DNA from 2 places in the Paraburkholderia sp. WC7.3g genome. Region 2 is predicted to be linked to the other one. Evidence: predicted binding sites of a transcription regulator. Region 2 holds the regulator's gene; the other holds the start of a gene.
The links. The regulator LexA, encoded in region 2, represses DNA repair genes until DNA is damaged. The targets are predictions, from matches to a motif close to ACTGTATNNNNATACAGT.

Region 1 (15,322 bases), 1.7 Mb from region 2:
TGTCCATACGGGTGAGGCAAAGACCTCGTTCACCTGGGCCATCGTGAAGGCCGTGCGTACGGTCTTCCGGTTGAGCTCGACCACCTTCTCGGGATATTTCATGCCGCTGAAGGGGTTGGTGGCCAACTTCGTCAGCTTTTTGCGCATGGCAAGTCTGATGAGCGGCGACAGCAGCGACAGAATCGTGTTTACGCGGCCGTGCTCAACGTCGTCCTTTTCGAGGAAGAGCGCCTTGAATTTTTCGACGTGGTCTCGTAGTCGCCCGCCGCACGCAGGCCGTGCGGCAGCCAGCTGTCGCCGGTCGCTGCGGCGGCCCGCGCCGGGGCGACGAGCTGTTCATATGCCAGGGCGGCCATCGGCAGGCGGGTGATGGCCTCGTTGCGACACGGCGTTTCCAGGCTCAGCCAGATTTCGGTCTTCGCGAGCGTGGCGCGCAACTTGAGCGGCACCTTGCGGCGGAAGTAGTAATGGGTCGAATCGGCGCGGGTGGTCAGGTAGGGGTGTTTCATGGGGTGCTCTCCTCAGGAAGGTAACAGAGGCGTGTAGCACCCGGACTCCGGAAACCGGCGGCATCTGAAATTTTAGATGCGTAATGCGCCGTTTCCGGCGCATTACCGGCATTCCAGAACAAAAAAGCCGCTGCTTCGTGAGAGGCAGCGGCTTTTTCTTGAAGCTGGTGGCGAATCAGGGACTCGAACCCCGGACCTGCGGATTATGATTCCGTCGCTCTAACCGACTGAGCTAATTCGCCGAAAGAAGCGAAATTATGCTGGCGCAGCCGAGGGCTGTCAACCCCAGGCGCACGACTTTTTCAGATAGCCCAGACTGTTCGTCCACTCAATCCTTCGCGTAGATATCCGAGTCCTTGGTCTCCCGCACGAACAGCATACCGATCACGAAGGTGACCAACGCGATCACGATCGGATACCAGAGTCCCGAATAGATGTTGCCCTTCGCCGCGACGATCGCGAACGCGGTCGCTGGCAGGAAGCCGCCGAACCAGCCATTGCCGATGTGATACGGCAGCGACATCGACGTATAACGGATGCGCGTCGGGAACATCTCGACCAGCATCGCCGCGATCGGCCCGTAGACCATCGTCACGTAGATCACGAGGATCGTCAGGATCACGATGCTCATGGGCCAGTTGATCTGCGCCGGATCGGCCTTCGGCGGGTAGCCGGCGGCCTTCAGCGTGGCGGCGAGCGTCTTGTCGAACGTCTTGGCTTGCTCCTTCGCGTCGGCGGCGCGGCCGTCGAAGGTGTTGACGACCGTATCGCCCACGCGGATTTGCGCGATCGCGCCGGCAGGCGCCGCGACGTTCTCATAGTTCAGGCCGGCTCGCGACAGCGCGCCCTTCGCGATGTCGCATGAGCTCGTGAACTTCGCGGTGCCCACCGGGTTGAACTGGAACGAGCACTCGGCCGGATCCGCGATCACGACGATCGGCGACTTCGCGGTCGCGGCTTCGAGCGCCGGGTTCGTGTAGTGCGTAAGCGCCTTGAACAGCGGGAAGTACGTCAGCGCGGCGATCAGCAGGCCGGCCATGATGATCGGCTTGCGGCCGATGCGATCCGACAGCGAGCCGAAAAACAGGAAGAACGGCGTGCCGATCAGCAGCGCGAGCGCGATCATGATGTTGGCGCTGGTGCCGCCGACCTTCAGCGTCTGCGTGAGGAAGAACAGCGCGTAGAACTGGCCCGTGTACCAGACCACGGCCTGGCCGGCCGTCAGGCCGACCAGCGCGAGGATCACGACCTTCAGGTTTTTCCACTGCCCGAACGCTTCGGAGAGCGGCGCTTTCGAGGTCTTGCCCTCGGCCTTGATGCGCGCGAACACCGGCGACTCCTGCAGTTGCAGACGAATCCAAACCGACACCGCGAGCAGCACGATCGACGCGATGAACGGAATGCGCCAGCCCCATGACCCGAATGCGTCTTCGCCCATCGTCGTGCGCACGCCGAGGATCACGAGCAGCGACAGGAACAGGCCGAGCGTGGCGGTGGTCTGGATCCACGCGGTGTAGAAGCCGCGGCGTCCCGCCGGCGCGTGTTCGGCCACGTAGGTCGCGGCGCCGCCGTACTCACCGCCGAGCGCGAGGCCCTGCAGCAGGCGCATCGCGATGAAGATCACCGGCGAAGCGATGCCGATCGCCGCATAGCCCGGCAGGAAGCCGACGAGGAACGTCGACAGACCCATGATGATGATCGTGATGAGAAACGTGTACTTGCGCCCGACCATATCGCCGAGTCGCCCGAACACGATCGCGCCGAACGGCCGTACCGCGAAGCCGGCCGCGAAACTGAGCAGCGTGAAGATGAACGCCGCGGTCGGATTGACGCCGGAGAAGAAGCTCTTGCTGATGAAGGCCGCGAGCGAGCCGGCCAGATAAAAGTCGTACCACTCGAAAACCGTACCCAGCGACGATGCGAAGATCACCCGCTTTTCATCGCGCGTCATCGGCACGTGCGACATTTGCCCGCCAACGGTAGCCATATATGTCGTCTCCAATATTGATATACACGGATCGCCGGCACAGGCGTTCCATGCAACCGATTATTGGAGCGGAAACTTACGGCGTTCTGACTCGACGCCAGAACTTCTGATAGTCCGGTAAACCGTCGAATCGGCGCTCAATTTCCGTTAACCCACAGTGATGTTCTGGCAATCCGCGTTGAAATATCTCAAAATCACGCCGTCGGTTCGCTGACGATCAGGCCGCGTTAGGGTAAGTCCCGCCCCCGTTCCAGCACATGCAAGCTGACACGCACGAGCGTGCCGGCAAGCCGCGGCGACGCCTGGTAGACGTTGTCATCGATGGCGAGCTCGCCGCCATGCATCGCCGCGATCTCACGCACGATCGCGAGACCGAGGCCGCTGCCGTCGCCTTCGCGGCCGAGAATCCGGTAGAACCGCTCGACCACGCGCGAGCGCTCGCTGGCCGGAATGCCGAGCCCGGTGTCCTCGACTTCCAGATGCACGAGCCGCGCGGCGGCGTCGTGCCGCACGCGCACGGTGATGCGGCCGCCCGCCGGCGTATAGCGGATCGCGTTGTCGATCAGATTCGACAGCATTTCGCGCAGCATGACCGGATTGCCAGCGACTTCGACCGGCTCGTCGGGCGCTTCGTAGCCGATGTCCATCTGCTTCGCGAGCGCGGCCTGCACCCATTCGCGCACCGCGCTGCGCGCGAGTTCGCCCAGTTCGAGCGGCGTGAAGATCTGTCCCGACCGACGGTTTTCCGCGCGCGCCAGCGCGAGCAACTGTGTGACGAGCCGCGCGGCATGCTCGGAGCTCGTCGCGATCTGTTCGAGCGAGCGATGCACCTCGGCCGACGCGTTCAGGCGCAGCGCGAGTTCGGCCTGCGTGCGCAGGCCGGCCAGCGGCGTTTTCATCTGATGCGCCGCATCGGCGATGAAGCGCTTCTGCAACTCCATGTTCTGTTCGAGGCGCGTGAGCAGATCGTTGAACGACGTGACGAGCGGCTCGATTTCAGGCGGCGCGCGGCGTGCCTCCAGCGGCGACAGATCGTCCGGTCGGCGCGCGCGGATATGCGCCTGCAGCGCATGCAGCGGCTCGAGCCCGCGCGACAGCCCGAACCACACGAGCAGAATCGCGAGCGGCAGGATCACGAACTGCGGCAGGATCACGCCCTTGATGATGTCGTTGGCGAGCTGGCTGCGCTTGTCGAGCGTTTCGGCGACTTGCACGAGGACGGCCTGCGCGCCCGGCGTCTGCGGAAACTCGACGGTCGTGTAGGCGACGCGGATGTCGTTGCCGCGCAGCACGTCGTCGCGGAATTCGACGAGGCCCGGTGGCGGGCGGTCCTCCTCGTGCGGCAGTGGCATGTCACGCTCGCCGGCCACCAGCTCGCCGCGCGTGCCGAGCACCTGAAAGAACACGCTGTCGACGTTGTCGGCGCGCAGGAAATCGCGCGTCGACTCGGGCAGCGAAAGCTCCGCGACGCCGTTGACCGGATGGATCTGGCGCGCGAGCACGTAGGCGTCGGTTTCGAGCGCGCGGTCGAACGGGCCGTTCGCGATCGACTTTGCGACCAGATACGTGACCGCGAGGCTCATCGGCCACAGCAGCAGCAGCGGCGCGAGCATCCAGTCGAGAATTTCGCCGAACAGCGAGCGCGGACGCGCTTCGGCGGCGGCTTCGGTTTCGTCCGGCGGGGCGAACGGATTGGCGTAGCGCGCGTCGCGCGCCTCGTCGAGGTCCGCAGCGTGCGCCGTGGCGCGATCAGCGCGTGCGGACATCGCGGGCCTCTATTTGTAGTGGTGGCTCGCCGGCATCGCGGCGGACGACGGCGCGGTGGACGGTTGCGCCGCTTGTGCCGCTTGTGCCGCTTGCGGCTCGGAACCGGCCGGGGCGGCGGGCCCGCTCGCATTCGCCGGCGCCGCCGCTTTTTCGAGGCAGTAGCCAAGCCCGCGCACGGTGATGATGCGCACGCCGCTCGGTTCGATCTTCTTGCGCAGTCGGTGCACGTAGACTTCGATCGCGTTGTTGCTGACTTCCTCGCCCCATTCGCACAGATGGTCTACGAGCTGCTCTTTCGAGACCAGCCGGCCGATCCGTTGCAGCAGCACTTCGAGCAGACCGAGCTCGCGCGCGGACAGATCGATCACCTGGTCGTTGACATGGGCAATGCGGCCCACCTGATCGAACGACAGCGAGCCATGCCGCACGACGGTCGGGCCGCCGCCCGCGCCGCGCCGTGTCAGCGCGCGCACGCGCGCTTCGAGTTCGTTCAGCGCGAAGGGCTTGGCCATGTAATCGTCGGCGCCGAGGTCCAGGCCTTTGACGCGTTCGTCGACGCTATCGGCGGCGGTCAGGATCAGCACTGGCAGGTTCGAATTGCGCGCGCGCAGGCGGCGCAGCACCTCGAGCCCGGACATGCGCGGCAGGCCCAGATCGAGGATCAATAGGTCGAACGTCTGCATTGACAACGCGGTATCGGCTTCCACGCCGCTTTTCACGTGATCGACCGCATAGGCCGATTGGCGGAGTGATCGAACCAGACCGTCCGCGAGTATGCTGTCATCTTCGGCAATCAGAATTCGCATGATGCGCCAGCCTGGCTTTGCCGGCACCGTGGGGTTGCCCCGGCGCGCAGCGGTCTCCGAACATTATTGTGGGTAGTTGGGGCGACGCGACAGTAAAAGATGCGCGTTCGCATCACAATCGCGCTTGCCAAAACCACTGTTTTTTTATACAGTGTCTGCGTTTCGTGTGATGTCCTGAAGACTCCGCTCAATTTGAGTGGAACCATGGGTGCACACCTGCCTCAGACGCCGTTCATCATAGCAAAGGACGATTCATGGAAGAAAGCAAGAAAGGCTCGGCTGGACTGACTGCTGAAAAGAGCAAGGCACTGGCCGCCGCGCTCGCGCAGATCGAAAAGCAGTTCGGCAAAGGGTCGGTCATGCGGCTCGGCGCAGGTGAGGCAGTCGAAGACATCCAGGTGGTCTCCACCGGATCGCTCGGCCTCGACATCGCGCTGGGCGTCGGCGGTTTGCCGCGTGGCCGGGTGGTCGAAATCTACGGTCCGGAATCGTCCGGTAAAACCACGCTGACGCTGCAGGTCGTCGCCGAAATGCAGAAGCTCGGCGGCACCGCGGCGTTCATCGACGCGGAACACGCGCTAGACATTCAATACGCTGGCAAGCTCGGCGTGAACGTCGCCGACCTGCTGGTCTCGCAGCCGGACACCGGCGAACAGGCACTCGAAATCGCCGACGCGCTGGTGCGCTCGGGCTCGATCGACATGATCGTGATCGACTCGGTCGCGGCGCTAGTGCCGAAGGCGGAAATCGAAGGCGAAATGGGCGACTCGCTGCCGGGTCTGCAGGCGCGTCTGATGTCGCAGGCGCTGCGCAAGCTGACCGGCACGATCAAGCGCACGAACTGTCTCGTGATCTTCATCAACCAGATCCGCATGAAGATCGGCGTGATGTTCGGCAACCCGGAAACCACCACGGGCGGTAACGCGCTGAAGTTCTACGCGTCGGTACGTCTCGACATTCGCCGCATCGGTTCGATCAAGAAGAACGACGAAGTGATCGGCAACGAAACCCGCGTGAAGGTCGTCAAGAACAAGGTGGCGCCGCCGTTCCGTGAAGCGATTTTCGACATCCTGTACGGCGAGGGCATCTCGCGTCAGGGCGAAATCATCGACCTCGGCGTGCAGGCGAAGATCGTCGACAAGGCTGGCGCATGGTACAGCTACAGCGGCGAGCGGATTGGTCAGGGCAAGGACAACGCGCGTGAATTCCTGCGCGAAAATCCGGATATCGCTCGCGAAATCGAAAATCGTATCCGCGAATCGCTGGGCGTCACCGCGATGGCGAACGCCGTGACCGGCGCGGACGCTGAAGTCGCGGGCGAAGAAGAGTAAGCATCACGTGATACGCAAAGGCCGACCGTTGTCCGACTCCGGACGCTATCCGGACGGCCCGCGCGACGCGGCGGACGGATCGCCTGAGTCCAGCGATCCGTTCGAATCGTTCGAATCGTTCGACGCACACGACCGCGCCGCGGGCCGCGGCCCGCAGCGTACGCGGTCTGCACCCGCTGCAGTGTCGTCCAGCCGGGATTCCTCCGGGCTCGATTCCCCAATCCCCTCCGAAGTCACCTACACCCGCTCACGCCGCCAACCCGGCGAACAGAAGCCGGGCCGGTCCGACGAAGACGCCAGCAGAAAATCCCAACGCCCCGCCCGTTCGCTGAAAGCGCGCGCGCTTGGCTATCTGTCGCGCCGCGAATATAGCCGCGCCGAACTCGCCCGCAAGCTGAAGCCCTACGTCGAGGAAACCGATTCGCTCGACGCGATGCTCGACGCGCTGCAGGCCGAAAACTGGCTATCCGACTCGCGCTTCGCGGAAAGCCTGGTCCATCGGCGCGCATCGCGGCTCGGCACGAGCCGCATTCTCGGCGAACTGAAGCAACACGCGCTCAACCCGGCGCTCGTCGAAGAGGCGAGCGCGCAGTTGCGCGAAACCGAGCTCGCGCGCGCCCAGGCGGTCTGGCGCAAGAAGTTCGGCCAGTTGCCGCAAACGCCGGCCGAGCGCGCGAAGCAGGCGCGCTTTCTCGCGTCGCGCGGCTTCTCCGGCGCGACGATCGGCAAGATCCTGAAGGGTATCGGCGACGTCGACGACATCGGGGACGGCGACTAATACGCCAGTCTCGACGGGTAGGGTAATTGCCGCGCCGTAACCTGGCGCCAGGCCGTGCGCAATCGGGGCTGTCCCAAATACCCGTTATGCTAAAATCCACACGTTTTCCAATCCGGTCTTTCCTTCCCGCATGTCGCTCTCCCTGCCAGTGTCCCGTCAGTTGCGCCATCGTCGCGCAATCAGAGCGGAAGCTTACGAGCGAACCGATGGCCTGTGGGATGTGGAAGCGTGCCTGACCGACGAAAAGCCACGCGATGTGGTGCTTGCGTCGGGTATCCGGCCCAATGGTCAGCCGATCCATGAACTCTGGCTTCGCATCACCATCGATCGCAAGCTCAACGTCGTCGACGCCGAAGCGTCGTCCGACTGGGTGCCCTATCCAGGGTTGTGCCAGGCCAGCAATCCCGCCTACCGTGCCCTCATCGGGCTCAATCTGTTCCACAACTTCCGTCGCGATGCTGCCCGTTTGCTGGCCGGCACGGCCGGTTGCACGCATCTCACCGAGCTGTGCGCGATCCTGCCGACCGCCGCGATCCAGGCGTTCGCCGGCGAGGTGTGGAACACCGATGCCGGCACGCCGGGCGCGAACGCGGGTTCGGGAGACGAATCGTCTAACGGCACAGGCGATCATTCCAACGACAAACCGCCATTCCAGTTGGGGCGCTGCCACGCGCTGCGTTTCGACGGCGAGGCGGTGAAACAGTTTCATCCGCGCTGGTATGGCCACGCTCCGCGTCCAGCGGAACGCGCGGCCTCGTCGGACGACGCGGCCGGCCGCGAACCAGGCGGCGACGCGTCGGCCTGAACGGCGGCAACGGAAACGAAGTTCAATCCAACTCTCAGACTGAAGGGAATCACGCATGAAGATTCACGAGTACCAGGGTAAGGAAATCCTGCGGAAATTCGGCGTCGCGGTACCGCGCGGCAAGCCGGTCTTCTCGGTGGATGATGCGGTCAAGGCCGCGGAAGAGCTGGGCGGCCCGGTGTGGGTCGTCAAGGCTCAGATCCACGCGGGTGGCCGTGGCAAGGGCGGCGGCGTCAAGGTCGCCAAGTCGCTGGAACAGGTTCGCGAGTATTCGAACCAGATCCTCGGCATGCAGCTCGTCACGCACCAGACCGGTCCGGAAGGCCAGAAGGTTAACCGCCTGCTGATCGAAGAAGGCGCTGACATCAAGAAGGAACTGTATGTCGGTCTCGTGATCGATCGCGTTTCGCAGAAGATCGTCGTGATGGCGTCGAGCGAAGGCGGCATGGACGTCGAAGAAGTCGCGGAAAAGACGCCTGAGCTGATCCACAAGGTTGCCGTCGATCCGTCGACCGGCCTGAAGGACTCGGAGGCAGACGACCTCGCGAAGAAGATCGGCGTGCCCGACGCTTCGATCCCGCAAGCTCGCGCGATTCTGCAAGGCCTGTACAAGGCATTCTGGGAAACCGACGCATCGCTCGCCGAAATCAACCCGCTGATCCTGACCGGCGACGGCAAGGTCATCGCGCTTGACGCGAAGTTCAACTTCGACTCGAACGCGCTGTTCCGTCACCCGGAAATCGTCGCGTACCGCGATCTGGACGAAGAAGATCCGGCTGAAATCGAAGCGTCGAAGTTCGACCTCGCGTACATCTCGCTCGACGGCAACATCGGCTGCCTCGTGAACGGCGCTGGCCTCGCAATGGCAACGATGGACACCATCAAGCTGTTCGGCGGCGAACCGGCGAACTTCCTCGACGTCGGCGGAGGAGCTACGACGGAGAAGGTTACCGAAGCGTTCAAGATCATGCTGAAGAACCCGAACCTGACCGCGATTCTGGTCAACATCTTCGGTGGCATCATGCGCTGCGACGTGATCGCGGAAGGCGTGATCGCGGCATCGAAGGCCGTGTCGCTGAAGGTGCCGCTCGTGGTCCGCATGAAGGGCACGAACGAAGACCTGGGCAAGAAGATGCTCGCTGAATCCGGCCTGCCGATCATCTCGGCGGACAGCATGGAAGAAGCGGCCCAGAAGGTCGTCGCGGCTGCTTCGGGCAAGGCGTAAGCCAGCTGTCCACGGCGCATTTACCGGCTCATTTGCCAAATTGACGAGTGGCGGCGCGCGAGCGACACCGGCGTGAAGCATCGCGCCGAGTGACGCTACCGCGCGAAGCCAAACGAACAGAGGTCAGTACATGTCGATTCTGATTAACAAAGACACCAAGGTCATCACGCAGGGCATCACCGGCAAGACCGGTCAGTTCCACACGCGTGCTTGCCGTGAATACGCAAACGGCCGCGAAGCGTACGTCGCGGGCGTGAACCCGAAGCGCGCCGGCGAAGATTTCGAAGGCATCCCGATCTACGCGAGCGTCGCTGAAGCCAAGGCTGAAACGGGCGCGACCGTGTCGGTGATTTACGTTCCGCCGGCAGGCGCCGCCGCCGCGATCTGGGAAGCCGTCGAAGCCGATCTGGATCTCGCGATTTGTATCACGGAAGGCATCCCCGTGCGCGACATGATCGAGATCAAGGACCGTATGCGTCGCGAAAACCGCAAGACGTTGCTGCTCGGACCGAACTGTCCGGGCACGATCACGCCGGACGAGCTGAAGATCGGCATCATGCCGGGTCACATCCACCGCAAGGGCCGCATCGGCGTCGTGTCGCGTTCGGGCACGCTGACGTATGAAGCAGTCGGCCAGCTGACCGCGATCGGCCTCGGCCAGTCGTCGGCAGTCGGTATCGGCGGCGACCCGATCAATGGTCTGAAGCACATCGACGTGATGCAGATGTTCAACGACGATCCGGATACGGACGCCGTCATCATGATCGGCGAAATCGGCGGTCCGGACGAGGCGAACGCCGCGCACTGGATCAAGGACAACATGAAGAAGCCGGTGGTTGGCTTCATCGCTGGCGTCACGGCGCCTCCGGGCAAGCGCATGGGCCACGCCGGCGCGCTGATCTCGGGCGGTGCGGACACCGCTGAAGCGAAGCTGGAAATCATGGACGCGTGCGGTATCAAGGTCACGAAGAACCCGTCCGAAATGGCGCGTCTTCTGAAGGCAATGCTGTAAATCGAATTCGCGTGCCGTAGGCGCGCGATTTTTGATACGCTTACGAAATCCTTTCGTGAGCGGGCGGTCCCGAAAAGCGGGGGAGTGCAGACTCCCCCGCTTTTTTTCGTCCGCGCTTGCGTCGGGTTTCTGTCCGCCCGGCCGATTTTTTCTTATTCTTTCTTCCATGCTCGAATTCTTCACGACCCTCCATTGGGGCGCAGTCTTTCAGATTGTCGTCATCGACGTTCTGCTCGGTGGCGATAACGCGGTCGTGATCGCGCTCGCCTGCCGCAACCTGCCGCAGTCGCAGCGCATGCGCGGCATCGTGTGGGGGACCGCCGGCGCGATCCTGTTGCGTGTCGTGCTGATCGCGTTCGCGGTCGCGCTGCTCGACGTGCCGTTCCTGAAGTTCGCGGGCGGCGTGCTGCTGCTGTGGATCGGCGTGCGCCTGCTCGCGCCGGCGCACGACGGGCATGAGAACGTAAAGCCGGCCGACAAGCTGATCTCGGCGGTGAAGACGATCATCGTCGCGGATGCGGTGATGAGCGTCGACAACGTGATCGCGATCGCCGGCGCGGCCGAAGCCGCGGAGCCCGAGCATCGGCTGGCTCTGGTGATCTTTGGCCTCGTCGTGAGCATTCCGCTGATCGTGTGGGGCAGCCAGCTGATTCTGAAGCTGCTCGATCGCTTTCCGGGCATCGTGCTGTTCGGCGCGGGTCTGCTTGGCTGGATTGCGGGTGGCCTGATGGTCAACGACCCGGCCGGCGACCGCTGGCCGATTCTCGACACGCCCGTCGCCGAGTACGGGATGAGTATCGCGGGTGCGCTGTTCGTCGTGATCGTCGGTTATCTGCTGAAGCGCCGTAACGCGAAGCGTGCGGCGGTGTGAGCGTGGCGCTGCCGCTGCCTAAACGGTGATGCCGTCCGAGCGCAAGCCTGGCCATCCGGCTGACTGTGACGCGTGAGCCTCGCTCGCTACGATAAAAACGCCTGTTCCCGATCCACGGGCCAGGCGTTTCTCGTATCAGGAGTCTGCCGATGATCGTTACCCTGCCGTATTCCCCGTACTCCCAATCCCCGTCGCGCCGTGCACGCTGGCGGGCGAGCTGGTTCGCGCGCATCTGCCGCCGCTGCGGCGTCGGCTTCACGCTGATCGAACTGATGATCGTGCTCGCGATCGTCGGCGTGATCGCCGCCTATGCGATTCCCGCGTATCAGGACTATCTGGCGCGCAGCCGGGTCGGCGAGGGCTTGTCGCTCGCGGCGTCGGCGCGGCTCGCGGTGGCCGAAAACGCCGCGAGCGGCAACGCCTTCAGCGGCGGTTATGCGTCGCCGCCCGCCACGCGCAACGTCGAGTCCATCCAGATTGACGACGACACCGGCCAGATCACGATCACGTACTCGACGCGCGTCGCGCAGGCCGCTGCGAACACGCTGACGCTGGTGCCCTCGGTGCCGGACAACGCGGATGCGCCGAGCGCGCGCGTCGCGTTGAGCAAGGACGCGGTGCAGACCGGCGCGCTGACGTGGGAATGCTTTGCGAGTGGCAAGAACGCGTCGTCGTTGCCGGCGCCGGGCTCGGGGCCGATGCCGATCGAAGCGTCGACGCTCGCGGCGAATCTGGCGCCGCCCGAATGCCGTTCGTAAGTGGCAAACAAGTCAGCGACGAGACAGCGACCGAGCGCTGACTGGATGACTCGAACCACAACGTAAAAGGCTGATTTTCAGCCTATTTCGGCCGGGCCGGCGCACAGTGCAACGAATTTTTTGTATAGTGCGCCGGTTGCTGACGCCCACCGTTGATTCGATGCCCACCCCTTTCGCGCGCTACCTGTCTCTCGTACTGCTGGCTCTTGCGTTGATCCTGCCCTATGCGGTTGCCAACCATACGTATCCGATCCCAACCTTCTACGCCGAATTCACCGCACTCGCGCTGTATCTGCTGACTGGAGCGGCCGTCGTGCTGCTTGTCGCGACCACGCGGCCGCGCGTGGCTTTCGCGTCGCCCATCGTTGCGCTCGTGCCTTTGCTGTTCGGCCTCGTGCTGGTCGTGCAGACGCTGGTGCTGCCGGTCGCGGAGCCGTCGATGAACTGGCTCGGCGCGGGCTTCCTGCTTGCCGCGTGGATGGCTGTGCACGTGGGCTACGGCTTCGCGCGCGTGAAGCTCGACGAGACCGCGTTGCGCTGGGCGGCGGGGGCATTGATCGTCGGCGGTCTGTTCGCGGTGTTCAGCCAGATGATCCAGTTGTTTCACCTCGAGACGCGCGTGGCTCCGCTCGTCGTCGCGTATAACGTGACCGTCGAGCGCCGGCCGTTCGGCAACATGGCGCAGGCGAACCACCTCGCGACGTATATCGCGTTCGCGATGGCCGGAGCGCTGTATCTCGTGCAGACGCGCCGCATCGCGGTGCCGATCTGGCTGCTGGTGTCGACAATTTTCTCGGTCGGCCTCGCGTTGACCGTGTCGCGCGGTCCGTGGCTGCAGATGGGTGTGATCGTCGTGGCCGGCTTCTGGATGGCCTTCGCGCAGACGCGCAACGAACCGCAACTGCGCCGCAGCAACCGTGAATGGCTGGTCCCGATCGCGCTCGCGGTGCTGTTCTTCGTGATCAATGCGCTGATCCGCTGGGCCAACGTGCGCTATCACCTCGAACTCGGACAGTCGGCGGCCGAGCGCTTCCAGGACGCTGGCCAGATCGCGCCGCGCCTCGCACTGTGGAAATACGGCTGGACGATGTTCAAGCAGCATCCGCTGCTCGGCGTCGGCTGGGGCGAATTTCCGAGCTATCAGTTCGAGCTCGTCAAGCAACTGGGCGGCGTCGAGATCGCCAACAACTCGCACGACATCTTCGTCGACCTGCTCGCGAAAACCGGTCTGATCGGTCTCGGCATCGTGCTCGTGGGCCTCGTCGCATGGCTCGTGCGCGTCGTGCGTGCGCCGCAAAGCGCGGCGCGCGTATTCGGCATCGCGCTGATCGGCGTGCTGACGATGCATGCGCTCGTCGAGTATCCGCAGCAGTACATGTTCTTCCTGTTGCCCGCGATGTTCGTATTCGGCCTGCTCGACACGCGGCCGTTGCGCGCGGTGCCCGCGAACCTGTCGTTCGGCGCATTCGCGGTCGTGGTGTTTGGCGGACTCGCCGCGCTGTATTCGGTGTATCGCGACTATGCGCGCGCCGAAGTGCTGTACTACGGCGCGCGTCCGGCCGAGCAGTACAGCGCCGATCCGTCGTTGATGTTCGGCGCATGGGGCGAATACGGTCTCGCGACGCTGCAGCCGATGAATCCGCTGAACCTGCAACGCAAGCTCGCGATGCACAAGCAGGCCATCGCTTTGTTGCCGGGCGAGACGGTGCTGCGTCGCTATGCGGTGCTGCAAGCGTTGACCGGCGATACCGCGGCGGCGCTCGATACGGTCGAACGCTTGCGGATCTTCGCCGAGGAACTGAAGGACTGGCCGGCGCAGCTCGGCTATCTGTACGAACTCGTCGACGAGCAGAAGTCGCTCGCGGGATTCAAGGAGCAACTGGTTAAGCGCTACGGCACGCCGGCGCCCGATGCAACGCCGGACGACGACAGCGGCGACGATTGATGGTGCCGCGCCAGCTTAGGCGTGCTGCCGCCGCGGCTTCCGTGCTTCAGAGTTCAAAGCTCGGAATACTTCGCGGCGGTGCCTTTTGCCTTGTCGACGGGGTAGCGCGCTTCGTTCAGCTTCAGTTTTTCCGCTGCTGCGTCGACGAGATCGAAGCCCGCAGTGTGGGCGACCAGCAGCAGATACATGAACACGTCGGCGCACTCGTGCCTGAGGTTCGTCGATTGCGCGGAATCGCTGAGCAGTGCGTCGATCTGCGCGTCGGTTTTCCATTGGATCGTCTCCAGAAGCTCGCCGGCTTCGATGCCGGTGGAGACGATCAGATTGCGCAGCGTGTGAAACTGCCGCCAGTCGCGCGCGTCGCGAAACGCCAGTAGCTGCTTGAGCAGGTCGTCGATGGTCATTTCGCTACCCGGATAGTTGCCGAACCGCGCTTCAACTTTGCGCGACCCAATCTCCCGACTTCCCGCCATGCTTTTCCATCACCTTCACGTCGGTGATGGTCATGCCGCGATCGACCGCCTTGCACATGTCGTACACGGTCAACAGCCCAACCTGCACGGCGGTAAGCGCCTCCATTTCGACGCCCGTGCGTCCAAACGTCTCGACCTGAACCGTGCAATGCACGCCCGGCATCTGCTCGTCGAGCTCGAAATCGGCCTTCACGCGTGTCAGCGCGAGCGGATGGCACAGCGGAATCAGATCGGCGGTGCGCTTCGAGGCCTGGATCGCCGCAATCCGCGCGACGCCGATCACGTCGCCCTTTTTGGCGTTGCCGTCGCGGATCAGCGCGAAAGTGTCGAGTAGCATGCGGATCGAGCCGCGCGCGATCGCGACGCGCCTGGTCTCCTGCTTGCCGCCGACGTCCACCATATGCGCGTCACCGGCCGCATCGAAATGAGTGAGTTCAGGCATGGTTGACTCCTTCAGAGGGCGCCTATCATAGCAGTGCGGCGCGACCCCGAATCGTCGCGGCGACTGATTACACCTGCGCTGTGTCGTGCTCTGCGTTTTGCCTCGTACGCGTCCTGCGACGCCCTTGCCCGTTATCTTAGTCCGGGCCGTGGGCGGCGTTTTTCGACTTCGTCAGACCGGCTTCGCGATGCATTCAAAACGGTTCCTTGCTGCATGGCTATCCGTCGCGCTCGCTATGCCACCGGGCGCATTCGCGCAATCGACCGGCGAGGCGGCCATCGCGCCGCGAACGACACCGTCCGAGGCGCCGCTCGTCAGCGGCCCGAGCGACGCGCGTGTCGATCCGATCCTGCCGCCCGACATCGCGCGCGGCGTGTTCGGCACCTACGGCGGTGCCCAAAGCCGCTTTTCCAATGGCGGTGGGAACGGCGGCAACGGCGGCGACAATGGCGGCGGCGACTGGCGCGCACCGATCGTCGCACAGCAATTACCTGATCTCGGCAGCGGCGGCGCCGGCTCGCTGACCCCGCAGGCCGAGCGCAAGCTCGGCGAGCGCGTGATGCGCGAGATACGCCGCGACCCCGACTATCTCGACGACTGGCTCGTGCGCGAC
Region 2 (15,322 bases):
GTGACCACCACGCCGTCGACGTCGTCCGTCGCGAGCAGCGTGTCGATGCGTTGCGCGAGCGTGGTCCACAGCGGCATCGCCATGTCCTTGCTATCGACGCTGGCGATCTGCTCGGGGGCGATTCGCGCGACCGTGGACAACGCCGGCACCGCCGCGAGCAGCTGATCGACGCCGACGACGCCCGCCTGATAGCCCGACGTATTGGCGGCATCCGGGGCCGAGCCGGCGATCGTGCCGCCGGTCGCGAGCACCGCGATGCGCGGCAGCGTCGGCGCGGCGGGATGGCCGGGCGGAATCGGGAGAGACGGAGAAGTGGAGATATTCATGGCGGCGATTGTAAGCGATGCGCTATGCGCCGCCATGCGTGAAAAACCGGACGCAGGCTCGCCCCCGCGTGCGCGCGCAACTTGCGAGCGGGCCTGAATCCCGTGCGACGCCCAGTTGCACTCCTCAGCGCAAGTATTGAAGGCGGACATCGCTGAACTGCTGATACTTGATGAAACACATGAGGGGCCCCTTTCTACCATCTGTCGTCGTGTCGAGATTTCTGGCGTTGCCACGCTTTCCGCAATTACAGGCAGGTACCGCCATCTCACGCGCTGCAGCGCTCAAATGCCGGTCAGCGCCGATTCGGACCTGACCTATTTTTGCCCAATCTCAAAAATATAGACTGAACCCAGTTACAGAGATTTAGCAAAGGCCAGACCTAGATTGACTCGGCAGAATCTGGCCGATTCTTACTGCGGCCACGAGCTTTCGGGATCGACATCGCTCCCGTTTTTGCAGCTGATATTGAACAGCAAGAAATGGCAACAGCGATTTGGCATTAGTTCGCATAACTCAATTCTTTTTCAAACTTTAAAAGGAATCATGTCATGAACAAATCCTATGTCAGCATCTGGAGCGAAGCCCTTGGGTCGTGGGTGGCTGCATCCGAGCACACTGCGCGTCGCGGCAAACGCAGCAAGTCACGCTGCGTGATGGGTAGCATCGGCGTAGCCTTGGGTGTGATTGCCGGCTACAGCGGGAATGCTGCTGCTAATGTGACGAATCCTATTGGCGCCTATGGCAACATTGCTATTAACAATTCGACCATCACCTCCGCCGCTGCTTCTGCCAGCACTCCTGGATCGATAGCGATTGGTGCTGGTGCAAACGCTAAAGGCGACGTTGATTATGACGGTAGCTCGGCCATTGCCATCGGCGATTCAGCCAAGGCGAACGGGGGTGGCGCGATTGCACTCGGCGAAATGGCCGTTGTCAACGGTGATCGCTCGGCAGCTTTCGGCCCAGCTTCAACCGTGAGTGCCTCAAATTCTGTGGCGCTCGGTTTCGGGAGCACGGTCACCGCCACCAATAGCGTAGCTTTGGGCGTGAATTCGGTGGCCGACCGGGCGAATACGGTGTCGGTAGGCGCGACCACCGGCCAACGCCAGATTGTGAACCTGGCTGCAGGTACCCAAAGTACGGATGCTGTCAATCTGAGCCAGCTCGGAGGAGTGGTGAATGCGCTAGGCGGTGGGGCGGCGATCAAGTCGGATGGCACGATCAGCGCGCCGAGCTACAGCGTGGGCGGTACGACGGTCAACAACGTGGGTGACGCGGTTGCCAACATTGACGAAAACGTGCGCCGCAACGCCTCGAAGATGGACAACCTCAACGATGGCCTGGTGATGATCCACAACATCGCGCTCGACAACAGTAATGACATCGCGATCAACAAAGCTGACATCACGAAGATGAGTGGCGACATCACGAACGTCACCAACAACCTGAACGACGGCACCATCGGTCTGGTGCAGCACGACGCAGCGACCCGGAACATCACGGTGGCCAAGGATCTGGACGGCACGACGGTGGACTTCAGTGGCACCGATGGCGCGCGCACGCTGAGCGGCGTGAAGGCCGGTGCGCTGGGCGACACCAGCACCGAAGCGGTGAACGGTTCGCAGCTGCACGCGACCAACCAGAACGTAACGACCAACACGGCCGGCATCGCGGCCAATGCGACGAACGTCGCGACCAACAGGACCGCGATCACCAGCATCGACGGCCGCGTGACCAACGTGGAAGGCTCGGTCACGAACCTGACGCAGCAACTGGACGGCGGCAGCGTCGGCCTGGTGCAGCAGGACGCGACCAGCAAGGCCATCACGGTGGCCAGGGGCCTGGACGGCACGACGGTGGACTTCAGTGGCACCGATGGCGTGCGCACGCTGAGCGGCGTGAAGGCTGGCGCGCTGGGCGACACCAGCACCGAAGCGGTGAACGGTTCGCAGCTGCACGCGACCAACCAGAACGTGACGACCAACGCGGCCAGCATCGCGGACAACGCGACGAACGTCGCGGCCAACAGGACGGCGATCACCAGCATCGACGGCCGCGTGACCAACGTGGAAGGCTCGGTCACGAACCTGACGCAGCAACTGGACGGCGGCAGCGTCGGCCTGGTGCAGCAGGACGCGACCAGCAAGGCCATCACGGTGGCCAGGGGCCTGGACGGCACGACGGTGGACTTCAGTGGCACCGATGGCGTGCGCACGCTGAGCGGCGTGAAGGCTGGTGCGCTGGGCGACACCAGCACCGAAGCGGTGAACGGTTCGCAGCTGCACGCGACCAACCAGAACGTGACGACCAACGCGGCCAGCATCGCGGACAACGCGACGAACGTCGCGGCCAACAGGACGGCGATCACCAGCATCGACGGCCGCGTGACCAACGTGGAAGGCTCGGTCACGAACCTGACGCAGCAACTGGACGGCGGCAGCGTCGGCCTGGTGCAGCAGGACGCGACCAGCAAGGCCATCACGGTGGCCAGGGGCCTGGACGGCACGACGGTGGACTTCAGTGGCACCGCTGGCGTGCGCACGCTGGGCGGCGTGAAGGCCGGCGCGCTCGGCGACACCAGCACCGAAGCGGTGAACGGTTCGCAGCTGCACACGACCAACCAGAACGTGACGACCAACACGGCCGGCATCGCGGCCAACACGACGAACGTTGCGGCCAACAAGACGGCGATCACCAGCATCGACGGCCGCGTGACCAACGTGGAAGGCTCGGTCACGAACCTGACGCAGCAACTGGACGGCGGCAGCGTCGGCCTGGTGCAGCAGGACGCGACCAGCAAGGTCATCACGGTGGCCAGGGGCCTGGACGGCACGACGGTGGACTTCAGTGGCACCGATGGCGCGCGCACGCTGAGCGGCGTGGCCGAAGGTGCGATTGCTGCGGGCAGCAAGGAAGCCGTCAACGGCAGCCAGCTGTATGCGAACTCGGCGAGCGTCGCCGCGGGTCTGGGTGGCGGCTCGGCCGTGAACGCGGATGGCACGATCAGCGCACCGAGCTACAGCGTGGGTGGTACGACGGTGCATAGCGTAGGCGATGCCGTCACCAACCTGGATGACCGGGTGACGGAGAACACCACGGACATCACGAAGCTGCAGACGCAGGTGGGCGATGTCGGCACGCAACTGTCGGGCGCGGTGCAGTACGACCGTCACGCTGACGGCTCGGTGAACTTCGGTTCCGTGACGCTCGGCGGAAGCCTGAGCGCAGGCCCGGTGATCCTGAGCAATGTGGCGAACGGCACGAGCCAGTATGACGCGGTGAACTTCGGCCAGCTGTCGGCGTTGCAGGACCAGGTGACGGATCTCGACGGGCAGGTGAAGGATCTCGGTTCCCAGCTGTCGAACATCCAGCCGGTCACCCCGGATGTTTCGTCGCCGGACCGCAACAATGACGCAGTGGCCAATGCGGCGACGCCGGGTACCGGTGTGGGCAGCACCGTGGCCGGGGCAAACGCCAGTGCAACAGCAGACAACGCGGTGGCAGTGGGCTCAAATGCGGCGGCAACCGGCGGCAACTCGACGGCGATCGGCACCGGCTCGCAGGCTGGCAATGCGAACTCGGTGGCGTTGGGTCAGGGCTCGGTGACGGATCGCGATAACTCGGTGTCGGTGGGTTCAGTGGGTCACGAACGCCAGATCACCAACGTCGCAGCGGGTACGGTGGACACGGATGCAGTCAATGTCGGTCAGATGAACAGCTCGGTCGCACAAGGCGTTCAGCAGGCCAACAACTACACCGATCAGCGTATCAACGCGACCAACCAGGCGATCAACGACGTCGCGAAGAACGCCTACGCAGGGATCGCAGCAGCGATGGCAATGCCGAACATGACGCCGTCGGGCCCGGGCAAGACGATCGTCGCTGCGGGTGGGGCGACCTATAAGGGCGGCAGCGCCGCAGCAGTAGGAGCTACGTACCGCTCACGGAATAATAAGTGGCTCGTCAACGCTGCGGTGTCGGTCACGTCGACTGGTGACGCTGGCGCACGTGCGCAGGTTGGCTACGAGTTCTAATAGCCATGTCACGTAAAAAGCGGAAGGTCCGTTAGTCCAATAGCTGTATAGCGGGTGTTTAGAGAGAGTCTTGCCGGGCACAGCAGGACTCTTTTTTTTGCGCCCATCCTGCGGGTGCAAGTCCTACCCTAAGCTGCTCGCGGCTCTAAGCCGCCTCACGCAACTGCGCCGCAATGTCCGCCTCGCTCAACTGCGGCGCGAACATCTCGATCAACCGATACGCGTACGCGCGCAGGAATGCCCCCTTGCGCAGGCCGACGCGGGTCGTGCTCGCCTCGAAGAGATGCTGCGTGTCGAGCGCGACGAGTTCGGTGTCGCGCTTCGGGTCGTAGGCCATCGCAGCGACCACGCCGATACCCATGCCGAGTTCCACGTAGGTCTTGATCACGTCGGCGTCGATCGCGGTCAGCACGACGTCGGGCAACGCACCCGCTTTTGCGAACGCCTGGTCGATATGCGAGCGGCCCGTGAAGTCCTGGTCGTAGGTGACGATCGGAAATTCGGCGATCTCGTCGAGCGTCAGATTCGCTCGGCCGACGAGCGGATGATCCTTCGGCACCACCACGACGTGATGCCACGAATAGCACGGGAACGTGACGATGTCGGGAAAACGGTCGAGCGCCTCGGTCGAGATGCCGATATCCGCTTCGCCGTTGATGATCATCTGCGCGATCTGCTGCGGGCTGCCCTGGCGCAGCGCCAGATGCACTTTCGGAAACACCGACGTGAACTGCCGGACCACCTTCGGCAGCGCGTAGCGCGCCTGCGTGTGAGTGGTCGCGACGACGAGGTGACCGCTGTCCTGATCGGCGTACTGGCGCGCGACGCGGCGCAGATTCTCCGCATCGAGCAGCATCCGCTCGATCAGCTGATGCACCGCCTTGCCCGGCTCGGTGAGCCCCGTCAGACGCTTGCCGCGGCGGATGAAAATATCGACCCCGAGTTCGTCCTCGAGATCCTTGATCTGCTTCGATACGCCCGATTGCGACGTGTAGAGCACGTTCGCCACTTCGGTCAGGTTCATGTTCTGCCGCACCGCTTCGCGCACGAAGCGCAACTGCTGGAAATTCATCGATTTGTCTCCGGAAAAACGCGCAATGCGCGCGGCACCGCCGTCACGCCATCGCCTATTGTCAGTTGCAGATCACGCCACGTTTCGCGATCGAGTTCGGCTTCGAGCAGGTTGCCCTCACGGCCCGCGAGCTCGACGCGCACCGAGCCGCCGAGCGTCACCACGCGCCGCAGGTCGACGACGATGCCCTCGCGATGCCCGGCTGCCTGCGGATACAACTGCAGATCGTGCGGCCGCACATAGGCGAACGCAGGACCGCTGAAACCGGCGGCAATCGCGACCGGCAGCGCGGCGCCATCGACGACGAAGCCTTGCGCATCGACGCTGCCGTGCAGACGGTTCGCCGCGCCGAGAAACTCATAGACGAACGGCGTCTGCGGATGGTCGTACACGTCCTGCGGGCTCCCCACCTGCTCGACATGCCCCCGATTGAGCACGACGATGCGATCGGCCACTTCGAGCGCTTCTTCCTGATCGTGAGTGACGAAGATAGTCGAGATATGCAGATCGTCGTGCAGGCGACGCAACCAGCTGCGCAGTTCCTTGCGCACCTTCGCGTCGAGCGCGCCGAACGGCTCGTCGAGCAACAGCACTTTCGGCTCGACAGCCAACGCACGCGCGAGCGCGATGCGCTGCCGCTGGCCGCCGGACAGCTCCGACGGATAGCGTTGCGCGAGCCAGTCGAGCTGCACGAGCTTCAGCAGCTCATGCACCTTCTCGCGAATCACCTTCTCTGACGGACGTTCCTTGCGCGGCTTCACGCGCAGACCGAACGCAACGTTCTCGAACACCGTCATATGACGGAACAGCGCGTAATGCTGGAACACGAAGCCTACCTCGCGCTCGCGCGCGCCGACCGCCGCGACGTCCTGGCCTTGCAGCTCGACCTGGCCGCCGTCCGCGTATTCGAGGCCGGCGATCACGCGCAACAGTGTCGTCTTGCCGCAACCCGACGGCCCGAGCAGCGCGACGAGTTCGCCCGGTGGAAAGTCGAGCGACACGTTGTCGAGCGCGACGAAATCGCCGAAGCGCTTTTGCAGGTTACGAACGGTGATACCCATTTACAGCTCTCCTTGCTTGAGCGGATGTCGCTGCGACGCAGGCGTGGCGTTGACGAAAAACGAATGAGAAGCGGACTGCGCGCTCCCGGCCTGCGAAGCGCCGGACGGCGCCGGCCCCGCATACGCGGGCACGTCGCGCGCTGCCGACAGTTCCGCCGACATATGACGCTCGGCCAACAGCTTCAGCCCCAACGTGACCAGCGCCAGCAGCGCGAGCACCGACGCCACGGCGAACGCGGCCGAGAAGTTGTATTCGTTGTAGAGAATTTCGACATGCAGCGGCATCGTGTCGGTCTGCCCGCGAATATGACCCGACACGACCGACACCGCGCCGAACTCGCCCATCGCGCGCGCATTGCACAGAATCACGCCGTACAGCAGACCCCATTTGACGTTCGGCAGCGTGACGCGACGGAACGTCTGCCAGCCCGATGCGCCGAGCACGTGCGCGGCTTCTTCCTCGTCGTTGCCCTGCGCCTGCATCAGTGGAATCAACTCGCGCGCGACGAACGGGAACGTGACGAAGATCGTCGCGAGTACGATGCCCGGTACCGCGAAGATGATCTGCACGTTGTGATCTTCGAGCCACGGGCCGAACCAGCCCTGCGCGCCGAACATCAGCACGTAGATCAGACCGGAGATCACCGGCGACACCGAAAACGGCAGATCGATCAGCGTGGTCAGGAGTGCCTTGCCGCGGAATTCGAACTTCGCGATACACCACGACGCCGCGAGGCCGAACCCGAGGTTCAGCGGCACCGCGATCGCCGCGGTGATCAGCGTCAACCTGATGGCCGACAGCGCGTCCGGATCGACAAGCGATTCGAAGTAAAAACGCAGCCCCTTGCTCAGCGCCTGATAGAACACCGCGACGAGCGGCACGACCAGAAACAGCGCGAGAAACAGCAGCGCCAGGCCGATCAGCAGCCAGCGCACGACGGGCGGCTCGCTGACCGGATCGGGGCGGCGCGCGGCGCTCGCCGGATTCGTCGGAACGCGGCTCATTGCACACCTCCACCGATTGCGGCGACGTTCGTGGCCACCGGCGCCGGCGCCGGCGCCGCGTTGCCGCGGCTCGTGCGCCGCTGCAGATACCACTGCAGCGTGTTGATCAACAGCAGCATCAGGAACGACACGACCAGCATCACGACCGCGAGCGCCGTCGCGCCCGCATAGTCGTATTGCTCGAGCTTCGTGATGATCAGCAGCGACGTGATCTCCGACTTCATCGGCACGTTGCCGGCGATGAAGATCACCGAGCCGTATTCGCCGAGCGCGCGCGCGAACGCGAGCGCGAAGCCGGTCAGCAACGCCGGGAACACGGCCGGCAGCACGACGCGGCGAAACGTGAGCCAGCGCGACGCGCCGAGGCACGCGGCCGCTTCCTCCTGCTCGCGCTCGAACTCCTCGAGCACCGGCTGCACCGTGCGCACGACGAACGGCAGGCCGATGAAGGTCAACGCGACCAGCACGCCGGCGGGCGTGAACGCGATCTTGATGCCGAGCGGCGCGAGAAACTGGCCGATCCAGCCGTTGCCTGAATAGACGGCCGCGAGCGAAATGCCCGCGACGGAAGTGGGCAGCGCGAACGGCAAATCGACGACCGCATCGACGATGCGCTTGAACGCAAACGTGTAGCGCACCAGCACCCACGCGACGAGAAAGCCGAACACCGCGTTGATCAACGCGCCGCCGAGTGCCGAGAAAAACGTCAGCCGATACGACGCGAGCACGCGCGGCGACGTGACTGCGCGCACGAACTGATCCCAGTCGAGCGTCGCGGTTTTCAGAAAGGTCGCCGCCAACGGAATCAGCACCACGAGGCTCAGATAAGCCACCGTGATGCCGAGTGTCAGGCCAAAGCCGGGCAAGGCGCTCGGCTTGCGGAAGGTCAACGTGGTCATGCTGGATACTCGTTCATGGTTGATGCTCGCGCGGTTGTCGTGTTGCTGTCTCGTTGTGTCGTTATCGAACTGCGGTACTGCTGGCCACGGCCTCCGGTTAGCCGAAAGCGCGCCCATTGGGCGCGCCCTTTCACCTCTGCCTTTGATGCAGGCGGCGGTTTTTACTGCGGCTGATAAATCGAATCGAACACGCCGCCGTCGGCGAAATGCGTCTTCTGCGCGTTGGTCCAGCCGCCGAACGAATCGTCGATCGTGTACAGCTTCAGCTTCGGAAACTTCGCGGTCAGATCGGCCGGCACCTTGTTCGAACGCGGACGATAGAAATTGCGCGCGGCGATCTCCTGGCCCTCCTCGCTATAGAGGAAGTTCAGATAAGCCTCGGCGAGCTTGCGGGTGCCGTGCCTGTCGACGACCTTGTCGACCACCGCGACCGGCGGCTCCGCGAGAATGCTCACCGACGGCACGACGATCTCGAACTTGTCCGGACCGAACTCCTTCAGCGACAGGAACGCCTCGTTTTCCCACGCGATCAGCACGTCACCAATGCCGCGCTGAACGAAGCTCGTCGTCGCGCCGCGCGCGCCCGAATCGAGCACGCCGGCGTTCCTGTACAGCTTGCCGACGAACTCCCTGGCCTTCCGGTCGTTGCCGCCCGGTTGATGCTCGGCGTAGGCCCACGCGGCCAGATAGTTCCAGCGCGCGCCGCCCGAGGTCTTCGGATTCGGCGTCACGATCGACACGCCCGGCTTCACCAGATCGTCCCAATCCTTGATGTGCTTCGGGTTGCCCTTGCGCACGAGAAACACGATCGTCGAGGTGTACGGCGACGCGTTGTCCGGCAAACGCTTCTGCCAGTTCCTGTCGACGAGCCCCTTGTTCGCGAGCGCATCGATGTCATAAGCGAGCGCGAGCGTCACGACGTCGGCCTGCAGACCATCGAGCACCGAGCGAGCCTGCGCGCCCGAGCCGCCGTGCGACTGCCTGAAGGTGACGGCTTCGCCGCTGCTGGCCTTCCATTCCTTGCCGAATGCCTGGTTGATGTCCTGATACAGCTCGCGCGTCGGATCGTAGGACACGTTCAGCAGTGTCGTGTCGGCGTGCGCGATGCCGCTTGCGCCCACCATGCCCAGCGCGCCCGCCGCGCCGACGGCGAGCGCCGTGATCAGTTTTCTGGTTCGAGCCGCAAGCCCCGTGTGCCGATAGTTCATCTCGATTTTTCTCCGTGTGATGGTCCGCTGCCAAGCGTCTGGTGTTGTTCTGCGTCGCGGTCACGTGCACATGAGCGCCAATCCGGAGGCCAGTCTATCGAAGGGCTTTCATCATTAAAAATAATGTTTCTTCATTTTTTAATACTCAAAAGTGGTAACGGCAGATGCGACGGCTGTTGACGCACCGGAAACGACGCGATGTGGCCGATAAACGACGCCCGAACGCGCCCCTCCGGCCGAACTTAAAGTAAAGCTTGAAATGCGCCGGATACTGTATAAAAATACAGTCACCTGTTCATACATACAGTGGCCATGACAAAACTCACCGCACGACAGCAGCAGGTTTTCGATCTGATCCGCCGCGCGATCGAACGCACCGGCTTTCCGCCCACTCGCGCGGAAATCGCCGCCGAACTCGGTTTCAGCTCGGCCAATTCCGCGGAAGAGCATCTGCGCGCGCTGGCGCGCAAGGGGGTGATCGAACTCGCGGCTGGCGCGTCGCGCGGCATCCGCCTGCTGTCCGGGCAAGAGGACGCGCCACACCAGTTCACGCTGCCGCATGCGGGCCTGATGCAGTTGTCGCTGCCGCTGATCGGCCGGGTCGCGGCGGGTAGCCCGATCCTCGCGCAGGAACATATCTCGCAGCACTACGCGTGCGACCCGGCGCTGTTCTCGAGCAAACCCGACTACCTGCTGAAAGTGCGCGGCCTGTCTATGCGCGACGCCGGGATTCTCGACGGCGACCTGCTCGCAGTGCAAAAGCGCAGCGAAGCGAAGGACGGCCAGATCATCATTGCGCGGCTCGGCGACGACGTGACGGTCAAGCGTCTGAAGCGCCGGCCGAACGGCATCGAGCTGATCGCCGAAAACCCCGATTACGACAACATCTTCGTGGAAAGCGGCAGCGCCGATTTCGCGCTCGAAGGGATCGCGGTCGGGCTCATTCGCCCAAGCGAGTTCTGATCTTTCGCTGTCGCAGCAACGCTTGCGCCGGCTTGTCCAACCCAAGCCGCATTTACGCCCGCATTTACGCCCGCATCTACGCTGTATCGCCAGGAGAGACTCATGGAACGCCTTGCCCGCCTGCTGCCTTTTCGCCAGTTCGGCCGTCTGCGCCATCTGCGCAAGCTCACGCCCTGCGCGCTGACCGAGGCGCCCGCGGCGCGCACGCCGTCGCTGTTCGACGTGCCTGCCGATGCTTCCGGTCTGCCGTCGTCGTTGCCGGCGTTCGCTCGCGTGTCGCTGAATTCGGCGCTGAACATCGCCGAGCCCGCGCGTCGCGCACCGGTGCGGGTCTACCATGGATCGTCGCGACTGATCATGGTCGGCACGGTCGACGCCGTATGCCGTATGATCGATCGTTGCATCGCCGACGAAGCCAACGTGCACGGCGCGGTGTTCGAAGCCTGAGCGAATCCTGGGCACGCATGCGATACCCACTTCTGAAGTTCAGAGTTTCGCGTCGGATGGGATCGTTTCGACCTCGCCGTGGTCGACGTTAGATGATCACTAACGTGGAGTCCCATTCGATGACATTTCCGAAACGCATACAGGGCAGCGCCACCCGGCCGCTGCTGATCACGCTGATCGTGGTGATCGTGATTGGCGCGCTGGGGTTTATCTATGCGTCACCGTATATCGCGGTGAACAATCTCAAACGCGCGGCAGATGCGCGAGACGTGCAAACCGTCAATCAGTACGTGGACTTTCCCGCGCTACGCGATAGCCTGAAGCAGCAGGTGGGCGCCATGCTGACACGCCGGCTCGAAGCGGACGCCGGCAACAAGCTGGCCACGATTGGCGCGGTGATCGGCGTGACGTTGATCGGCCCGCTCGTCGATGCCTATGCAACACCCGACGGCGTCGCGGCGCTGCTGAACGGCATGCCGCCACGCGGCATGCCGGGCGAGCAACCGTCCGCGCCGCCAGCCGCGAGCGGCGAAGCGCCGGCCGCACCAGCCGCGGGCAACACCACCAATCAGGCAAGTGCGCCGCCACCGGGGCGTCAAAGCACGGCCGGCTATCGTAGTCTCAACGAATTTGTTATCACGTACCGGCGTGGCGAAGGCAACGCGAACTACTCGGCGATCTTCCGTCGCGAAGGTCTGGTCACATGGAAGCTCGCCGCGATCAACCTGAACGAGTGAGGTTGAAGCCTGGCCGGAAGGAATGCGTGGCTGGTCGTCGAGGCCAGCCACGTGACGGGGATGTTCACGTCTGGGCTACAAGACGGCGCGAATGGCTTCGCGCCGCTAACTAGCGTATTACGCCGCAGCCGCCTGCTGCTGGTCCTGCCCGGACGAGCACGCCACCAGGATGCTGCACGTCACCCTGTCGAGCAGCGGCGTGTTGCCCGCCCCCATCCACCAACGCGACAGACCGGTCCGGCAGCGATGGCCGACCACCACGAGATCGACCTGCAATTCGTTGGCAAGGTTGGCGATCTCGTCGATCGGATGACCGAACGCGAAATGCCCTTGTGCGCTTACGCCGCGCTCGGTCAGCCAGTTCACCCCCTCCTGCAGAATCTCGCGGGCCGTTTTTTCGAAGCTGCCGCAGGCTACGTCCGTCAACAAGCCCGCGCTTTGCGCAATGCTCGAACGCATGTCGACGACCGACAGTAGGTGCGTTTCCGCCTTCAGCTCCAGCGCCAGATCGGCACCGCAACGCAGGGCTTTGCGGCCTTCGCGCGAGCCGTCGTAGCACAGCAGGATTTTCTGGTAGCTCGCCATCAGGTTTCTCCATTCGCGCGGAAAGCGCTGTCTGATTCAATCATGGTGCGCCGCAAATCGGCTTGCAAGGGATGGAAAACGCTAAGTGCATAGTCGGTGCATGCTGAGCACGTCCGCACAAGCGTTGGGCAATTCGATGCAGCGTTTGCCCACGGATGCCGCAACGCAAAACTTCGTACGCGAACGTTGCGGCCGCTCGCAGCGGGCCGTTTCGCGTGCCGGTAGCGTCAAACGGTAAACAGTGGCGCCGGGCGGTGCCAGCCGGCTCAATACACCGCAACCTGCCGCATGCATTACCCGTTCCCGGAGGGCCGCCCGCATTAGCGAACCGAAACCCTGGAATAAGCCGCTTCGCGTGCACAATGCGGGCGTCGCAGGTATGTTGTGTGTCTTGCGAGTACGTTGTGTCTTCTTCAGGAGCCTCGCCCGACCCATGCCCGCCGCCCCCATCGAATTCCATCAGGTCAGGAAAAGCTACGGCGAAAAAACGGTCGTCGACGGCTTGTCGTTTCATGTGAACGCCGGCGAATGCTTCGGGCTGCTCGGCCCCAATGGTGCCGGCAAGACCACGACACTGCGCATGCTGCTCGGCATCGCGGCGCCCGACGCCGGCGCGATCCGCCTATGCGGCGAGCCGATCCCGGGCCGCGCGCGCATCGCGCGCTCGCGCGTCGGCGTGGTGCCGCAGTTCGACAATCTCGATCCCGATTTCACGGTGCGCGAAAATCTGCTCGTCTTCGGCCGCTACTTCGGTCTCACCGCTGCGCAGTGTCGCGCGGCGGTGCCCGGTCTGCTCGAATTCGCACGCCTCGAGAACAAGGCCGACGCGCGCGTGAGCGAACTATCGGGTGGCATGAAGCGGCGCCTCACGCTCGCGCGTGCGCTGATCAACGATCCCGACGTGCTGATCATGGACGAGCCGACCACCGGTCTCGATCCGCAAGCACGCCATCTGATCTGGGAGCGGCTGCGCTCGCTGCTCGCGCGCGGCAAAACCATCCTGCTGACCACGCACTTCATGGAAGAAGCCGAACGGCTTTGTCATCGACTGTGCGTGATCGAGGAAGGACGCAAGATCGCCGAAGGCGCGCCGCGCGAGTTGATCGAATCCGAGATCGGCTGCGACGTGATCGAGATCTACGGTCCCGATCCGTTTGCGCTGCGCGAAGAACTCGCGCCGCTCGCCGAGCGCACCGAGATCAGCGGTGAGACACTGTTCTGTTACGTGAACGACGCGCAGCCCGTGCATATGCGGCTCAAGCAGCGCGCTGATTTGCGCTATCTGCATCGGCCAGCGAATCTCGAGGACGTATTTTTGCGGCTCACGGGACGCGAGATGCAGGACTGATTACGCAACGAGACAACTGATGGACGCACGCACTTACGAAACCCACGACGGCACGCCATCGGCACAGCAGCCGTTCGGCGCGTTCCCCGCCAACGCCACGAACTGGGCCGCGGTGTGGCGCCGCAACTATCTGGTGTGGAAGAAGCTCGCGCTCGCGTCGATGTTCGGCAACCTCGCCGATCCGATGATCTATCTGTTCGGTCTCGGCCTCGGGCTCGGGCTGATGGTCGGGCACGTCGACGGCGTGTCGTATATCTCGTTCCTCGCGGCGGGCACCGTGCCGTCGAGCGTGATGATGTCGGCGAGTTTCGAGTCGATGTATTCGGGCTTTTCGCGCATGCACGTACAGCGCACGTGGGAAGCGATCATGCATACGCCGCTCTCGCTCGGCGATATCGTGCTCGGCGAGGTGGTGTGGGCCGCGAGCAAATCGGTGTTGTCGGGTGCGGCGATCATGCTGGTGGCGGGCGCGCTCGGCTACGCGAGTTTTCCGTCGATGCTGCTCGCGCTGCCGATCATCGTGCTGGCCGGACTCGCGTTCGCGAGCCTCGCGATGATCGTGACGGCGCTCGCGCCGTCATACGACTTTTTCATGTTCTATCAGACGCTCGTCCTCACGCCGATGCTGCTGCTCTCCGGCGTGTTCTTTCCGATCTCGCAACTGCCCGGCGCCGCGCAAGCCGTGACCGCGGCTCTGCCGCTCGCCAATGCGGTCGATCTGATGCGCCCGGCGATGCTCGGCCGGCCGATGGAGCACGCCGCGCTGCATCTGAGCGTGCTGGCCGCTTATGCGATCGGCGGGTTTATCGTGTCGGCGATCCTGTTTCGGCGCCGGATGATGAAGTAAAAAACTCACGCGCGGGGCGGCACATCGTGCATGCACCCGAGCGAGGCGGTGCCGCGTCAGTCGTCGCTATGCGTGCCTGCTATCGGCGCGCGCGGTTAGTCCTCGTCATCGGTCCACGGAATGTCGACGTCGGAGATGAACGCGACCGTCGCGAACGGGCCGCCCTCGTGACGCCCGATCTTGCCGTCGGCGCGCTGCCATTCGACCCGGAACACGGTGGCCGGATCATCCGCGATCAGCCGCACCGTGCGCAATTCGTCGGGATCGGCGTCCTCGACCGGGCCGTCGAGCGAGATCAGCAGCGCCTGCGGCCACAGACCATCGGCGGGATCGTAGATCTTGTCGCCGTCGTGAATCAGCGTGAAAGCCTCCACGCCGATGGTTGCCGACGCATCGACGATCATCTTGGCGAGCGCCCGCAACAACGCGGTCGCTCTCGCCGAATTTGCCTGACGGATCGCCAGATCACCGCGCGTGAGCGCCTGCTCAAGTTTTGGATTGGTTTTCTGTTGCGCCATGGATGTATGGGTCCTATCGCTCTGTTGTGGGCGACCCGCCATTGGGACGGCGCGCCGCGCTTATTTTTGGGTCCATCTGGTGCCGCTTGTGTGCGTTGCAGCATCGCGCCTGGGCGGCATGTCCGCGGTTCGACTGTCATTGTTCTACGTTGCGCCTGATTGCTGCGCGAAACGTCAGGAAACATCAGGAAACATCAGGCTCGTTATCTCAAGGCCGTCCTTGCTGTCCACCACAGTTTAGGTCGTGATTCGGATTCTGGGAGAACATTTG

Region 1: recA (recombinase RecA) is a predicted target of LexA. The motif match lies at 5,205-5,222, and genes of this name have one in related genera.

The regions. Positions count from the first base shown of each region.
Region 1 is NZ_JBNDMA010000002.1:4,004,324-4,019,645, reverse strand. Features, by position in the region: gene OKW43_RS30110 (hypothetical protein) at 1-147, opposite strand, end outside; gene OKW43_RS30105 (DUF6538 domain-containing protein) at 189-509, opposite strand; tRNA gene OKW43_RS30100 (tRNA-Met) at 675-751, opposite strand; gene OKW43_RS30095 (MFS transporter) at 838-2,496, opposite strand; gene OKW43_RS30090 (sensor histidine kinase N-terminal domain-containing protein) at 2,724-4,262, opposite strand; gene OKW43_RS30085 (response regulator) at 4,272-5,069, opposite strand; gene recA (recombinase RecA) at 5,324-6,400, shown strand; gene recX (recombination regulator RecX) at 6,408-7,178, shown strand; gene OKW43_RS30070 (DUF2889 domain-containing protein) at 7,309-7,983, shown strand; gene sucC (ADP-forming succinate--CoA ligase subunit beta) at 8,039-9,208, shown strand; gene sucD (succinate--CoA ligase subunit alpha) at 9,339-10,220, shown strand; gene OKW43_RS30055 (TerC family protein) at 10,387-11,091, shown strand; gene OKW43_RS30050 (pilin) at 11,241-11,849, shown strand; gene OKW43_RS30045 (PglL family O-oligosaccharyltransferase) at 12,010-13,794, shown strand; gene OKW43_RS30040 (nucleotide pyrophosphohydrolase) at 13,848-14,198, opposite strand; gene moaC (cyclic pyranopterin monophosphate synthase MoaC) at 14,230-14,709, opposite strand; gene OKW43_RS30030 (M48 family metalloprotease) at 14,897-15,322, shown strand, end outside.
Region 2 is NZ_JBNDMA010000002.1:2,287,515-2,302,836, reverse strand. Features, by position in the region: gene OKW43_RS22010 (asparaginase) at 1-326, opposite strand, end outside; gene OKW43_RS22005 (YadA-like family protein) at 876-4,361, shown strand; gene OKW43_RS22000 (CysB family HTH-type transcriptional regulator) at 4,507-5,433, opposite strand; gene OKW43_RS21995 (sulfate/molybdate ABC transporter ATP-binding protein) at 5,430-6,494, opposite strand; gene cysW (sulfate ABC transporter permease subunit CysW) at 6,495-7,499, opposite strand; gene cysT (sulfate ABC transporter permease subunit CysT) at 7,496-8,398, opposite strand; gene OKW43_RS21980 (sulfate ABC transporter substrate-binding protein) at 8,560-9,606, opposite strand; gene lexA (transcriptional repressor LexA) at 9,919-10,569, shown strand; gene OKW43_RS21970 (hypothetical protein) at 10,672-11,016, shown strand; gene OKW43_RS21965 (DUF2939 domain-containing protein) at 11,136-11,753, shown strand; gene OKW43_RS21960 (universal stress protein) at 11,871-12,338, opposite strand; gene nodI (nodulation factor ABC transporter ATP-binding protein NodI) at 12,772-13,686, shown strand; gene OKW43_RS21950 (ABC transporter permease) at 13,706-14,533, shown strand; gene OKW43_RS21945 (hypothetical protein) at 14,629-15,051, opposite strand.